Regions from separate parts of the Paenibacillus sp. FSL H3-0469 genome, predicted to be linked through region 2. Evidence: predicted binding sites of a transcription regulator. Region 2 holds the regulator's gene; each other region holds the start of a gene.
The links. The regulator Rex, encoded in region 2, represses fermentation and respiration genes when NADH is low (regulators of the CRP and FNR family bind a similar motif). The targets are predictions, from matches to a motif close to TTGTGAAATATTTCACAA.
Positions count from the first base shown of each region.

Region 1: a site for Rex is predicted at 2,176-2,193, ahead of pflB (formate C-acetyltransferase). Genes of this name have one in related genera too.
Region 3: a site for Rex is predicted at 1,360-1,377, ahead of NSS83_RS33405 (DUF1641 domain-containing protein). Genes of this name have one in related genera too.
Region 4: a site for Rex is predicted at 1,889-1,906, ahead of nirB (nitrite reductase large subunit NirB). Genes of this name have one in related genera too.

Region 1 covers NZ_CP150302.1:1,913,703-1,917,456, reverse strand. Annotated here, with positions in the region: gene adhE (bifunctional acetaldehyde-CoA/alcohol dehydrogenase) at 1-2,020, shown strand, start outside; gene pflB (formate C-acetyltransferase) at 2,282-3,754, shown strand, end outside.
Region 2 covers NZ_CP150302.1:1,674,561-1,678,314, reverse strand. Annotated here, with positions in the region: gene dinG (ATP-dependent DNA helicase DinG) at 1-1,106, shown strand, start outside; gene NSS83_RS07365 (redox-sensing transcriptional repressor Rex) at 1,245-1,895, shown strand; gene NSS83_RS07360 (amidohydrolase) at 1,885-3,186, shown strand; gene NSS83_RS07355 (DUF5590 domain-containing protein) at 3,216-3,737, shown strand.
Region 3 covers NZ_CP150302.1:7,714,922-7,718,675, reverse strand. Annotated here, with positions in the region: gene NSS83_RS33410 (NAD(P)/FAD-dependent oxidoreductase) at 1-812, opposite strand, end outside; gene NSS83_RS33405 (DUF1641 domain-containing protein) at 844-1,281, opposite strand; gene NSS83_RS33400 (nitroreductase family protein) at 1,606-2,223, shown strand; gene NSS83_RS33395 (hypothetical protein) at 2,297-2,968, opposite strand; gene NSS83_RS33390 (hypothetical protein) at 3,541-3,754, opposite strand, start outside.
Region 4 covers NZ_CP150302.1:1,936,272-1,940,025, forward strand. Annotated here, with positions in the region: gene nirB (nitrite reductase large subunit NirB) at 1-1,784, opposite strand, end outside; gene NSS83_RS08640 (hypothetical protein) at 2,019-2,705, opposite strand; gene ric (iron-sulfur cluster repair di-iron protein) at 2,838-3,533, opposite strand.

The DNA.
Region 1 (3,754 bases), 240 kb from region 2:
TCTGGCAACCGGCGGATCGGCAATGGTCAAGGCAGCTTACAGCTGCGGCAAGCCGGCACTCGGCGTAGGTCCTGGTAACGTGCCTGCCTTCATTGAGAAGAGTGCTGATATCGATCAGGCTGTAACAGACCTTATCCTGTCGAAGACTTTTGATAATGGTATGATCTGTGCTTCCGAGCAGGCAGTCATTATTGAAGAAGCCATCTTCGATCAAGTGAAGAAGAAAATGATTGCGAACGGCTGTTACTTTGTCAACAAAGAAGAAGCAGCTAAGCTGACCAGCGGCGCAATGAATGTAGAGAAATGTGCGGTTAACCCGGCTATCGTTGGCCAATCCGCAGTGAAGATCGCTGAAATGTGCGGCATTCAGGTTCCTGCCGGAACGAAGATCCTGGTAGCTGAGCTTGAAGGCGTAGGTACTAAATATCCATTGTCCGCTGAGAAGCTGAGCCCGGTTCTGGCTTGCTACAAAGTGAAGAATGCTGACCAGGGTATCGAACGCGCAGCTCAAGTCGTTGAATTTGGCGGCATGGGCCACAGCTCGGCTATCCATTCCAATAATGAAGAAGTCATCATGAAGTTCTCCAACCGTCTGCAGACCGGACGTATTCTCGTCAACTCGCCATCTACACACGGCGCAATCGGCGATATTTACAACACCAATATCCCTTCATTGACACTGGGCTGCGGATCTTATGGACGCAACTCGGTATCGCAGAACGTGACTGCCATCAATCTGATCAACGTGAAAAGGGTGAACCGTCGTACCGTGAATATGCAATGGTTTAAAGTACCTGACAAGATTTACTTCGAGAAGGGGTCCACTCAGTACCTGGCCAAAATGCCTGATATTACACGCGTAGCTATTATCACTGACCCTGTAATGGTGAAGCTGGGATATGTAGAAAGAGTTGAGCACTATCTGCGTCAACGCCAGACTCCTGTAGCGATCGAAGTATTCTCGGAAGTTGAACCTGATCCGTCGACTACTACAGTGGAAAAAGGTACAGCTATGATGAACAGATTCCAGCCGGACTGCATTATCGCACTCGGCGGCGGTTCCCCGATGGATGCTGCCAAGGGCATGTGGCTGTTCTACGAACATCCGGATGCAGACTTCAACGGTCTGAAGCAGAAGTTCATGGATATCCGTAAACGGGTATACAAATTCCCTAAGCTCGGCAACAAAGCGAAATTCGTTGCGATTCCTACAACTTCCGGTACAGGTTCCGAAGTAACCTCGTTCGCAGTTATCACAGATAAAACAACAGGGAACAATACTAAGTATCCGCTGGCTGACTATGAGCTGACTCCAGACGTAGCTATTATCGATCCTGAGTTTGTATACAGCTTGCCTAAAACGGCTGTCGCCGACACAGGTATGGACGTATTGACACATGCTATTGAAGCTTATGTATCTGTAATGGCCAGTGACTATTCCGATGGTCTGGCAATCAAAGCTATTCAGCTGGTATTCCAGTGGCTGGAGAAATCCGCACTGCAAGGTGACAAACTGGCCCGTGAGAAAATGCACAACGCATCGACACTTGCCGGTATGGCCTTTGCCAATGCATTCCTGGGGATTAACCACAGCTTGGCGCACAAATGGGGCGGACAGTATCACACCGCACACGGCCGCACCAATGCAATCCTGATGCCGCATGTTATCCGTTACAATGCCAAGAAGCCTACGAAGTTCGCTTCGTTCCCTAAATATTCGCACTTTGTAGCTGACGAACGGTATGCTGAAATTGCCCGTATTCTGGGATTGCCAGCACGCACTACCGAAGAAGGCGTAACCAGCCTGATCAATGCGATCCGCGACATGAATAAAAAACTCGGCATCGAAGAATCCTTCTCGGCTCTTGGTTTCGATCCTAAGGACTTCGAATCCCGTGTAGACTATCTGGCTGACCGTGCATTTGAAGACCAATGTACAACTGCCAACCCTAAAATGCCGCTGGTATCCGAGCTTGCTGATGTATACCGCAACGCATTCTATGGCAAATTCGATAACTAATTAACGGTTGCCTGACAAAGAATAAGGTTAAAGGTTAATATGGGACTGGATGGAAGTGACAAATATCACCGAAAGAGTGATATTTGTCACAGTCCTTTTTCAGAAAATAAACTAAAATGTTTATATAAACAACGGTCCCGGTTATGAAGATGCGATTGTGAATTTTATAACAACCATAGCTCATGGGATCACGAGACACGGGATTAACCTTCAAGCCCGCGATCTCTACAAATATACTAAATATAAATGGAGGGATTTAGCATGTCGGTGATTGAAAAAGAAGTACAAGAGGTTAAGTCTGGCTGGAGAAATTTCACAAAAGGCACATGGTCCAAGAAAGTTGACGTTAATAACTTTATTGCCAAGAACATCAAGCCATATGAAGGAAATGAAGATTTCCTCGTAGGTCCTACCAGCAACACTACTGAACTGTGGAAGATTATCTCCCAGCTGAGTAAGGAAGAAAGAGAAAGAGGCGGCGTATGGGACGTTTCCCTCGATACTGTCTCCACTATCACTTCCCATGCTCCTGGTTACATTGACAAGGACAAGGAACAGATTGTCGGCGTTCAGACTGATGCGCCTTTCAGACGTTCCATCCAACCGTTCGGCGGTATCAAGATGATGATCGATGCTACTAAGGCTTACGGCTTCGAGCTTCCGCAGAATATCGTTGACATGTTCACGAACATCCGCAAAACGCATAACCAAGGCGTATTTGATGCATATACACCAGATATGAGAGCGGTGCGTAAATCCGGCGTAATCACAGGCCTTCCTGATGCTTATGGCCGCGGACGTATCATCGGCGACTATCGCCGTATTGCTCTGTATGGTATTGATTTCCTGATTAAAGACAAGAAGCAGCAACTGACTGAGCTTGAAGTAGACTCCATGACAGAAGATGTTATCCGTCTGCGTGAAGAGCTGTCCGAGCAAATACGTGCTCTGGGCGAACTGAAACAAATGGCTGCAGCACATGGTATGGACATCTCCAAACCGGCTGTCAACTTCAAAGAAGCTACACAATGGGTATACTTCGGTTATCTGGCAGCTGTTAAAGAACAGAATGGTGCGGCAATGTCCCTTGGACGCGTATCCTCCTTCCTGGACATCTATGTACAACGTGACATTGAAGAAGGTACTCTGACTGAAGAGCAAGCTCAAGAAATCGTTGACCATTTCGTAATGAAGCTGCGTATCGTGAAGTTCCTGCGTACGCCTGACTATAACGATCTGTTCTCCGGTGACCCTACTTGGGTAACAGAATCCATCGGTGGTATGGCTGAAGACGGTACAACCCGCGTAACTAAGAACAGCTTCCGCTTCCTGCATACCCTGTACAATCTGGGACCGGCTCCAGAACCAAACCTGACAGTACTGTGGTCCGAGAAGCTTCCTGAAGGCTTCAAGAAATATTGTGCCAAGGTATCCATTGAGACCAGCGCTATCCAATATGAGAACGATGATGTAATGCGTCCATACTGGGGTGAAGATTATGCGATTGCCTGCTGCGTATCCCCAATGCGTATCGGTAAGCAAATGCAGTTCTTCGGTGCCCGTGCCAACCTGGCTAAAGCTCTGTTGTATGCGATCAATGGTGGTAAAGATGAGAAATCCGGCGTTCAGGTAGGTCCTGAATATCCTGCGATCACTTCTGAATACCTGGATTACAATGAAGTAATGAAACGTTTCAAACCAATGATGGAATGGCTGGCTAAGACTTATGTCAAT
Region 2 (3,754 bases):
CCCTTGAGAATACACTGAACCTCAGTCTAAGCGACATCATCCGTAAGGGTGACAAAATGCTCAGTGAGATGCGGGACACGGACAGCCAATCCTCCTCGGACAGTCTTGTGACTGATATCGGCGGCTTATTCAAGGATCTGGCATCCATCAGAGAGCAAATCCGCTTCTTCATGAGCCTGAACGATGAGAATATCGTGTATTGGCTGGAGGGAAGCGGTAATTATAAAGGTAAGTCGCTGCAAATGTATGCCGTTCCTGTAGATGTCAGTACCCAGCTCAGGGAGCTGTTCTTCGACAAGAAGAAAAGTATTGTCCTGACCTCGGCCACCTTATCCGTGGATAAGTCCTTCCAGTTCATGATCGATAATCTGGGCCTTGGTGAAGCTGCGGAGCAGGGGCGTCTGATGACTGCGCTGCTTCCTTCGCCGTTCAAGTACCGTGAGCAGGCGCTCCTGGTCATTCCCCGCGACTTCCCGAGCGTCAAGGGAAGTATAGGGGATGCCCGGTTTGTGGACACGCTTGTACATTCCCTTGCCGAGACTGCTGTAACTACAAGGGGCCGGATGCTGGTGCTGTTCACCTCCTACAAGATGCTGCGGCAGGTGTATGACCCCCTGAAGGAAGCACTTGCCTCTCAGGATATCGCGGTGCTCGGACAGGGTGTGGAGGGCGGCAGCCGAAGCAAGCTGATCCGCCGCTTCCAGGACAGCCCCGCTTCGGTCCTGCTGGGTACCAGCAGTTTCTGGGAAGGGGTGGATATTCCGGGAGAAGCATTGACCTGCCTGGCGATTGTCAGACTGCCGTTCCAGCCGCCGAATCACCCGCTGGCAGAAGCGAAGTCGGAGCTGCTTCAGGCACAGAAGAAGAACCCGTTCATGAAGCTGTCCGTGCCGCAGGCTGTCATCCGCTTCAAGCAGGGCTTCGGGCGGCTGGTCCGCACGGCGCAGGACCGGGGCATCGTAATTGTGTATGATACCAGAGTCATTGAATCGTATTACGGAAAGTACTTCCTGTATTCACTCCCCGGTCCCAAGATGGAGCATATGCTCACTGAGCAGATGGTCCCGAGAATTGCCGAATGGCTGGATGACGGCGGGGTTTCCTAATTCATCTGCTATTGCTATTATTAATAAGTCATGATTCACCTGAAGAGCCGTTCCCGCCCTGTCCTGCCGGTCCGGCAGGCGGGGGGCACGGTTGCTATAATTGTACGGGTCTAACACAACTTTTAAGGAGGAGAATACATGAAATCGGATAAAATATCGGAGGCCGTCGTGCGCAGGCTCCCAGTGTACCTGCGTTTCCTGAACGATCTCCAAAAACGTGAAATCTCCACAGTCTCTTCTCAGGAGCTGGGCCAGAAGCTTGATCTGAATCCCGCCCAGATCCGTAAGGATTTGGCTTATTTCGGTGACTTCGGCCGGAAGGGCATCGGCTATGATGTATCCTATCTGATTGAGAAGATCCGCCATATCCTGAAGCTTGACCAGCAAATTAATGTTGCACTGGTTGGAGCCGGTAATCTCGGTCATGCCTTATCTAACTACAACGCTTACTTGAAGGATACGATGAAGATTACTGCGATCTTCGATGCTTACCCGCCAAAGGTGGGCCAGCAGATCAACTCGCTGGTTGTGCAGCCGATGGAGGAGCTAAGCAGCACCATCCGCTCGCAGGGCATCCGGATCGGGATTATTACCGTACCTGACAGCGAAGCCCAGAATGTAGCTGATATTCTTGTGGACTCCGGCATCGAGGCGATTCTGAACTTCGCACCGGTTATTCTCAAGACGCCTGCCAATATCCGGATTCATGCCGCAGATTTCACCACAGATCTGCAGAGCCTGGCCTATTATTTGCATGATGGAAAGGATGAAACTGAAGATGAGCAGTAAGATCACGATAATCAAGAACGGGCACTTTCTGGTTCCGGGCAGCGATAAGCCGGTTCTAAGCGGGTATATGACCCTTGAGAATGATCTGATTACTTACATAGGTGAAGCTGAGCCGGTAGTGGACGATGGCGCTCAGGTCGTAGACGGCAGCCGTCTGCTGTTTATGCCTGGTCTGGTCAACACCCATGGACATACTGCCATGTCACTGCTGCGCGGATACGGCGACGATATGGTGCTTCAGACGTGGCTGCAGGAAAAGATGTGGCCGATGGAAGAGAAATTCACTGGTGATGATGTATATTGGGGAACCTCATTGTCCGTACTGGAAATGCTGAAGGGCGGCACAACCACCTTCCTCGATATGTATGATCATATGGACCGGGTAGCGGAAGTGACGGAGCAATCCGGTATTCGGGCGGTGCTGATGCGCGGCGTGATTGGGCTGTGTCCGGCAGAGGTACAGCAAGCGAAGCTCGCTGAGGCCGTTGCTTTTGCCCGTAACTGGCATGGCAAGGCTGACGGCAGAATTACGACCATGCTCTCGCCGCATGCCCCGTATACCTGTCCTCCAGAGTTTTTCATGAAGTTTGTGCAGGCTGCGCATGATCTGGATCTGCCGATGCATACCCATATGTCCGAGACGCGCCATGAAGTGGAGCAGAACGTGGCCGACTACGGTCTTCGTCCGGTCGCGCATCTGGAGAAGCTCGGCATGTTCACCCGTCCTTCGCTCATTGCCCACGGCGTTCATCTGAACGATGAGGAGATTGGAATTCTGGCCCGCCATAACGTTGGTGTGTCGCATAACCCAGGCAGTAACCTGAAGCTGGCGAGCGGTGTTGCGCGTGTTCCTGAGCTGCTGCGAGCCGGGGTTAAGGTCTCTTTGGGTACAGACAGTGCAGCAAGCAACAACAATCTGGATATGTTTGAAGAGATGAGGCTGGCGGCTCTGATCCATAAGGGCGTAAGCGGTGATCCTACAGCCGTACCGGCTCCTGAGGCGCTTCTGATGGCCACGGAGTACGGGGCACAGTCTATTTTCCTGAGCGGGGTAGGACGGCTTGCAGCAGGGATGAAGGCCGACTTCATCGCACTTGATATTGACCAGCCGCATATGCTCCCGCATACCGATCTGCTCTCCCATGCCGTCTATTCGGCCAGCGCCAAGGATGTAGAGCATGTATGGGTGAACGGCCAGCAGGTTGTGAAGCATGGACAATGCCTGACACTTGATGAAGAAGCCATCCGCCGCAAAGCACAGGAGACGTTCGAGAGCCTGCTTAAACGGTAATTCAGGGGAACGGGAAAGGAAGCAGCGTGGTGAAGAAGAAGAGGAGAAAATGGATCTGGCTGGGGATTACCGTGGTGCTGCTCCTTCTGTTCGGACTAAGCCAGTTCTATGCCTACATTATGAAGGACCAGTGGAACGAGCGGAGTGAGGCCAAGGAGCTGGCCCGGGCGCGTGCCGGACTAACGGAGGTAACCAAGGCTCAGAAATCCGTCTGGAATGAGAATGAGATCTACTGGGTGCTAACCGGCAAAAACGAAGCCGGGACCGATCTGATGGTGTGGGTCCGTTTCACCTTGGAGGGCAAGCCTGCCGGTGGCGACAACGGCCTGTATGCTGAAGAGCTGAGCAAAGGCACCTCAGAGGAGAAAATGCGCGGAATCATAGCCGATCAGCTGCCTGACGTGAAGATCGAACGGCTGCTGCCCGGTGTATACAACGGGGAATATGCCTGGCAGCTATTTTACAAAAAAGACGGGCGATTCTATTACAACTTCTACCGCTTCAAGGATGGCAGCGCCATCGGTGAGGGGTACAGTCTGCCGAACCGCTAAGCTAAGGACTCAGCGGC
Region 3 (3,754 bases), 1.7 Mb from region 2:
ACTTCAAGACCGGATTCCCCAACCAGCGGATTGCCCTGTACCCCGCCGGTCCAGACGAAGGTGTTCGCCACAATCTGCTGGCCATCCTTCAGATCAATCGTATTGTCAACCACCTTCGTAACCGGAAGACCCGTCAGGAACTGCACCCCGCGCTTCTCCAGGCTGGCCGTAGCGCGCTCAATCAGATGATCCGGCAGGACGGGGAGAATCTTCGGACCCGCCTCAACGAGCAGAAGCTTGATCTCAGCAGGATTCACTCCGTATTGCTTCGTCAGCTTAGGCAGAATGTCAGCAATTTCGCCTACCAGCTCTACGCCGGTCAGTCCGCCGCCGCCGATCAGAATCGTAGCATCTGCTGCGTTGCGGGTTTTGGAATAGTCACGAATCCGGTCTTCAATATGACGGCGGATCCGCAGCGCATCTGCTGCTGATTTCAGCACCATGCTGTACTCTTCAAGTCCCGGAATACCAAAGTATGCGGTGGTGCTGCCGAGACCGACAACGAGAGCATCATAAGTCAGCATAACGCCGTCCGAGAGAATAACCTGCTTGTTCTCTGCGGAGAACGAGTTGACCTTGGCGATTTTCAGATCAATATCCTTACCGGCGAACAGCTTCGCCAGTGGCATGGCAACCGCCTGTTCAGACGCACTGCCCGCTGCAAGCCGGTGCAATTCCGTAATAATCTGGTGTGTCGGATACTGATTGACAACCGTAATTTTGGCTTCCGCTTTGCTCATATATTTACGAACGGTTAAGGCACTAAGCAGACCGCCGTAGCCTGCACCTAGAATCACTATATGTTTTGACATGATTATTCCTCCATCATTAAGTATTACGGGCTTATTTGCCCGATTGGCGTTCACCGCTGACCTGCAGATAGGCATTCATAAACCGGAGAGCCTTCTGCACCTGCGGGTCCTTGATCATCTTCATCATGCCGAACAGGCTGACGGTTTCGCTGCTTGCTTCCGCGCGGTCTTTCGCTTCAATGACAGTAGCCGCCAGATTCTTGGCTGTGCCCACCACAGGACCCGCCATTTCCTTGATCGCACCGACTGTGTCATTCTTAAGCACTTCATCCGTGGCCACCGACTGCACAAAATCTAATGATTTGGACAATACACTGACCATTTGTGTGATCTGCGGCAGCTGCTCGACCAGTACCATCAGAGATTGCTGAACCTCCGGCTTCAAGAGCTCTTTCAGTACATCCTCTTTGGGAAGGGCTGCTTCTGGTATTTCTTGTTCAGGAAGATTTTGGGTAAGGGTTTCTGACATATCGAAGTCTCCTTTTACAAATCGTATTCTTGCATAATGACATCCAGGTAAAACTATGTGACTATTATAACACTCTATTTGTTATTATTGTCACAATCTTTTTGTCTTTTCAACCTATTTTTGTGATTATTATCACTTCCTCGTCGATTTCATCCAACTTAGTCATTAAATCAGGTTAAATTTACAAATGATTATGTTTTTGCTCATTGACGTATACGGATAGTCGTGATATCTTAAGCAAGTAACTTATTGTAAGTTTATTAATTAATATCAGCAATTAATTTTAACTAAGCAGCATACATAATTAGATGGAGGTAATGATTTATGAGTACTTTTTCCGAATTGGTGCAATCCCGCAGATCGGCTAATAATTTCGTGGAAGGTGTTACCATCCCGCAGAGTGAGCTTGAAGAGATGTTCTCCCTGGCCCGTCTGGCTCCCTCAGCTTATAATCTTCAGCACGCCCATTACAAAGTAATCAGCGATGACAACGTGAAGGAAGCCATCCGCAAGGACGCGTATGGCCAATACAAGATCCACACTGCTTCTGCTGTTATTGTCGTGCTGGGTGACAAGAATGCCTATCAGCAGGCTCCTGAAATCTATAGCGGGCTTAAGCTGCTGGGAGCAATGAGCGAAGATGCTTATGAGCAAACCATTCAATCCATCAATGATGCATATACCGGGAATGATGCGTTCCAGCGGGATGAAGCGATCCGCAATGCTTCTCTGTCGGCGATGCAGTTCATGCTGATTGCCAAGGATAAGGGCTGGGATACCTGCCCGATGATCGGCTTCGATCCGGAGGCTGTGAAGGCTACCCTCGGTCTGGGCGACCATATGGTTCCAGTAATGCTGATTACGATCGGCAAGGACAACCAGCACAAGATCAGATCGCGCGGCTACCGCAAGCCGGTTAATGAGTTTGTTGAATTTATCTAATAAAAAGGGTCTTCCGGCTACTACACCGAAAGACCCTTATTTATATCATCCTTCCGTATTCATAACCCCATCCTCACCGGGCATACTGCAAAATTGCCACAGCCGCACGCTCCTGCCGCTCTACATCCGTGCTGTGCAGAGCCGCCTTCAGGATAGCCAGCGCCTGCGCAACTGTAGCTTCATCCACCTGAACTGAACAGGACCCGGCGGCACTCCCGCCATCCCCTGCCTGATTCCCCAGCCACAGATCGATACGGGCTGCGGGCAGCACTCCGGAATAGACAGTTATTCTGCTGTCAGAGGCAAGCAGCTCTGTTACAGCCGGATGAACCGCAGCGAGGGGCAGACTCTTCAGCCAGGTGACACCGCGCCGGTGTGCTGTACTGTCCTCTGTTCCGCTGTGCCGGGTATCATAGAAATAATCGCCAAGATCCCCAAGATATACCCACTCTTCATCGGCGATCAGCACATAATCCCCATCCTGCATCGCATTGACGAAGATATCCAGGGTATTCGCTGCACTCTCCAGCTCCTGTCCGTGATAGCTGGCAGCAACCAGTTTACGGATAATCTCTTCTCTGCTATGATGCTCCAGATCACCCACGCCGGGATAGCCCGCACATATATAATTATCCTCCAAAAAGGACTTCAGCAGCCCGCTGCCGGGTTCCTCAAGCTTCACCCCATACAAGCTCATTTCCGTATCCTTTCCCTCCACGCAAAGCTGCCGGAGTATACGCAGCATTGAAACCATCCTTTTCATTATACAGCAAAGGCAGTGGGATTTGAATTCAGCAGATTCTAAGGAAATCGCAGAATAATAGCGCTTACAAGACCTTTTTCCAAACAGGAAGTGCAAATTTAAAAATTTCGGCTTTTTACTATTCTCCGTACGGACGGTATAATTCAGATATCAGCTCAAGGAAACAGACACTGCAGAAAGAACGTGAGCCAGGGCAGAATCTCCGGCAGCTAATCTTAAGCAGCGCTCCACCTTGTGACTGAGACTATATCTTTGATCCTGACATTCCCGCCTTAAGTGAGTCCCTGCACGAAACGGTATGAGCTTCTTAAAGCTCACAGGCTACACCATCCAATCCTATCGTGGTAAGCGGATCAGTTAGAGCAGTATGAATGTGCAGGATAGGCAAATATACTGCCGCCTCGGACCATTTCTACCCGGCTGAGTACAAAGGATAGGATAAGGAGTCTGAGACTAACATGGGTATAGTGGTAACATTATAAACCTCTATTGTTGATGTACTGATCAACGATAGAGGTTTATATGTGTTTGCACAGTCTTACCGCCGCTCTAGGTTAACGCAGGCCTTCAGCCACTTTTAGCAGCATCTCTCTGGTGACTTTAGGCGAGCCGGTACTTACCTGATACATCAAATTCCTCTCCTCATCCTCCCGCACCTCAATCCAGCGGATGTAAGCATAATAACCGTTGCTGTTATTCTCATAGGCTTGGCGGTTCTCAACATACAAGGCTTCCTCAGAATTCACCTTTAGATGCTCAACCTTTGTA
Region 4 (3,754 bases), 260 kb from region 2:
ACCTTCACATCATACTTCAGGGACACATCGGCAATCCGCTTCAAATCCTCAGGAGTGGTCACACCGCCATACATCCGCGGTATAACTGTATAAGTTCCGTCCTTCTGAATATTGGCGCTCATCCGTTCATTGACGAACCGGGATTCCTTCTCGTCCTCATGAGTGTCAGGGTAGATCATCCCCAGATAATAGTTCACTGCCGGGCGGCATTTGGAACAGCCTTCTGCCTGCTTCCAGTCCAGGACATGCATAACTTCCTTAGTAGTCCGGAGGCCTTTAGCCGTAATCTCGGCTACGATCTCATCCCGGCTTAGCGAGGTGCAGCTGCAGATTCCCTGCTTGGCGCTCTGCTGGAAGCTGTCTCCGAGAACGAATTGCAGAATCTGCTCCACCACTGGCTTACAGCCGCCGCAGGAGCGGGTTGCACCCGTGCAGGCTTTGATCTCATCCACCGTAGTGAAGCCGTTCTCCGTAACAGCATCCACAATCGCTTTTTTGGTTACGCCGTTACAGCCGCAGACGATTTCTTCATCAGCCATCGCTTCAACGGACATCCCCTTCTTGGCTCCTCCTCCGCCGCAGCAGCTTGTGCCCATAACCTCATCATAGATTTCATCCGTCATCTCTGTGCTGTTTTTCACAAGCTTCTGCAGGCTGGCAGATTCCGTTACATCACCGAACAGAACGGCACCGACAATCACATTATCCTTAAGCAAAATCTTCTTGTAGGTTCGCTTCCATTCATCCTTGGCAGAAATAACGGTATGCTCCGGCGTTTCTGTGAATTCACCGGCGGAGAATACATCTACTCCGGAAATTTTGAGCTTGGTAGCTACAACTGAGCCTTCATAGCCCGGAGTCTGTACACCAGACAAATGCTTGGCGAGAACCATGCCCTGCTCAAATAGCGGTGCAACGAGTCCGTAGCAGGTTCCCCGGTGCTCTGTACATTCGCCGACAGAATACACATCTGCCATAGAAGTTTGCATATAATCGTCAACTACGATCCCGCGGTTAACGGTAATTCCGCTGTCCTTTGCAAGCTGGACATTCGGCTTAATTCCAACAGCCATCACTACAAACTCTGACGGCAGCACACTGCCATCACTGAAGCGTAGACCAGTAACCCGTTCTTCGCCGGTCAATTCAACTGTCTGCTTGCCCATGGCGAATTTCACACCTTGCCGTGTAAGCTCTGCCTGCAGCATTGAAGAAGCGGTACGGTCCAGCTGGCGCTCCATCAGATCCTCCAGCAGATGCACAACGGTAACATCCATGCCCAGATTGACCAGGCCTTTCGCAGCTTCAAGACCCAGCAGTCCTCCGCCGATAACAGCCGCCGTGCGGTACTGCTTCGCCGCTGCCAGCATCGCATCGCAGTCCGCGATATCGCGGAACCCGACTACCCCATCCTTAGTACTGCCGGGTACGGGTAGAATGAAAGAATTCGAGCCTGTTGCAATAATTGCTTTATCGTAAGGAACCGCCAGTCCATTATCGGTCAATATCAGTTTGTTCTGTTCATCGATCCGGGTAACCGTTGTGCTGGTATGCAGTGTAATATGATTATCTTCATACCACCCGAGATCGTTGAGGATGATGTCTTCAATCGTTTTGCTGCCTTCAAGTACATAGGACAACATAATCCGGTTATAGTTGGGATGCGGCTCACTGCCGAAGACCGAAATATCATAAGCGCCGCCCAGCTTCAGAATCTGCTCAATAGTGCCTACTCCCGCCATGCCATTCCCAATCAGCACTAACTTTTCTCTTTCCGCTGCCACTGGTAGACCCTCCTTCAGAAACTCTGATTTCTTCAATAACTTTACCTGATAGAGAAATTATACTGTCCCCCATTCCATGGCAAGTGTGACCACAGTCACACCTTATGTGAATTTTTTCACACAAGTGAATATGATTGCTCCGTTCTTATATAGGACAACTTCTGGCGTGAATCCAATAGGAATATTATTCAAAAAAACGGATACCCATGCAGTTTCGCACAGTTATCCGTTCACTTATTTCAGTACCAGAGAGATCTCCAGCTTGTCCTGCGGACTGAGCTTCATGTCCACTCCATTGCCGAGCAGCCCTTTATCGTTGACCTTCAGTCTCCATTCCTCGCTGCTGAGCGGGGTATAATCCATCACAGTAAGCACCGTCCGGTTATCTTCGGCAAGCCGGACCATACCGCTGTTCTTGAGCAGTCCCTTGACGGACATATCCTGCATAAAAGAAAGCACATGCGAATGTGTCAGCTCCGGCTGCTCGCTCCCCCCGTTCACCGTGACGATGACAGGCTGAAACATCTTTCCGGTTCCGGCAGGCCCTGCTGACATCGTAATGGCCGAACCCGGTTCCAGGGTCGTATTCAGCTCTTGAACCTTCTTGCCGTTTACCTGAATCTCCCAGCTCATATCCTGACCCAGGGAGACCTTATTTACTTCAAGAATATTAGGGCCATCCGCTGAAAATGTAACAACACCGCTCTTCTTGAACAGCTCTATTATTGAATTTCCAGGCACGTAAGCTTCGTTAAGCAATCTGGCCGAGCTTCCGGCCATTTCACTGTCACCCACCATGACTGAAAAGGTTAATCCCTGGCTTCCGTTACTGCTGCCGCCATTCCCTGATCCCAAGCCACAACCGCTTGCCGCGGTCAGCAAGAGCAGGCACAGCATTAAGCGCATCCATTTCGTGGACATTCCACGGCACCGCCTTCATATGTATTTTCCCGGACTCTTTAAGGATAACGCATAGAGGAAGGGTTCTCAAATCATTTCTGCCGGCAGAAAAAGTAAAAAGTCCCCGAAGGGACTTTTACCTTACAGCAGGTCCTATTGATAACGCAGGAACAGAATGTTGTTCTCCAGATGCACGTGCTCGAAGGTCATGCCTTCCAGTTCTTCAAGGCGGGCATATGTCAGTCGATAAGTCGTGCAGGCATGTGCAGGCGGTGTGTAGTCATTAGTTACTCTACGCAGCTCACGCAGAATCTCTCCGGCCCCGTCATGCTCTGCTTCCAGATTATGCAGCAGTCCGCGCAGCTCCGCAAGTCCTTCTTCAGTTGGATTCTGAGTGTAAGCCAGCATCTTAGGGAATTCGCTCTCTTCTTCCTTCGCCGTGTGCTGCAGCAGCTCTTCACGCAGCATATTGAACAGGCGGTGCATTTCTCCCAGATGCGGTGAATCCTCACCATGAACGCGGAATACCTTGGTTACATTTTGACTGATTAACGGAAGCTCTTCACGCAGATAACGGTGATGCTTGTTCACAATATAATTCACCAGCTCCTCTGAAGAAGCCTCGTTCCAGGCGGTGTCTTCTTCCAGAACGGGGTGCTGCTCCTGCAGCTTGTTCAGCTCCTGCACCATTGCTGCCGGGTCAAGACCCTTCTCGGCAGCGGCTTCAGCCAGCGGCTTTGCGCCTCCGCAGCAGAAATCGATCCGCTGTGCTTTGAAATAATCTGCTGCTTTGGGGAACTGCAGAACAATATCTCTGACCATTGCTTCCGGGGTGAACCCGGGATGAATTGTTGTATCGTTTAATTGATTGGACGCCATGTTGGCCCCTCCTCAGGTTAAAATGTAGGTTTGTGTTTCTTTTCACTTCTACACCTTATCACTGGCCTTAGGCGGAACTTGTGATTGTACGCACTGAATATAACAAATTTTAATGAACGTGAAATTTAAGTATTTCAATGTAAAATATACTAGACATTTTGTTTTATATATTTTACAATATGCGTGAGGTG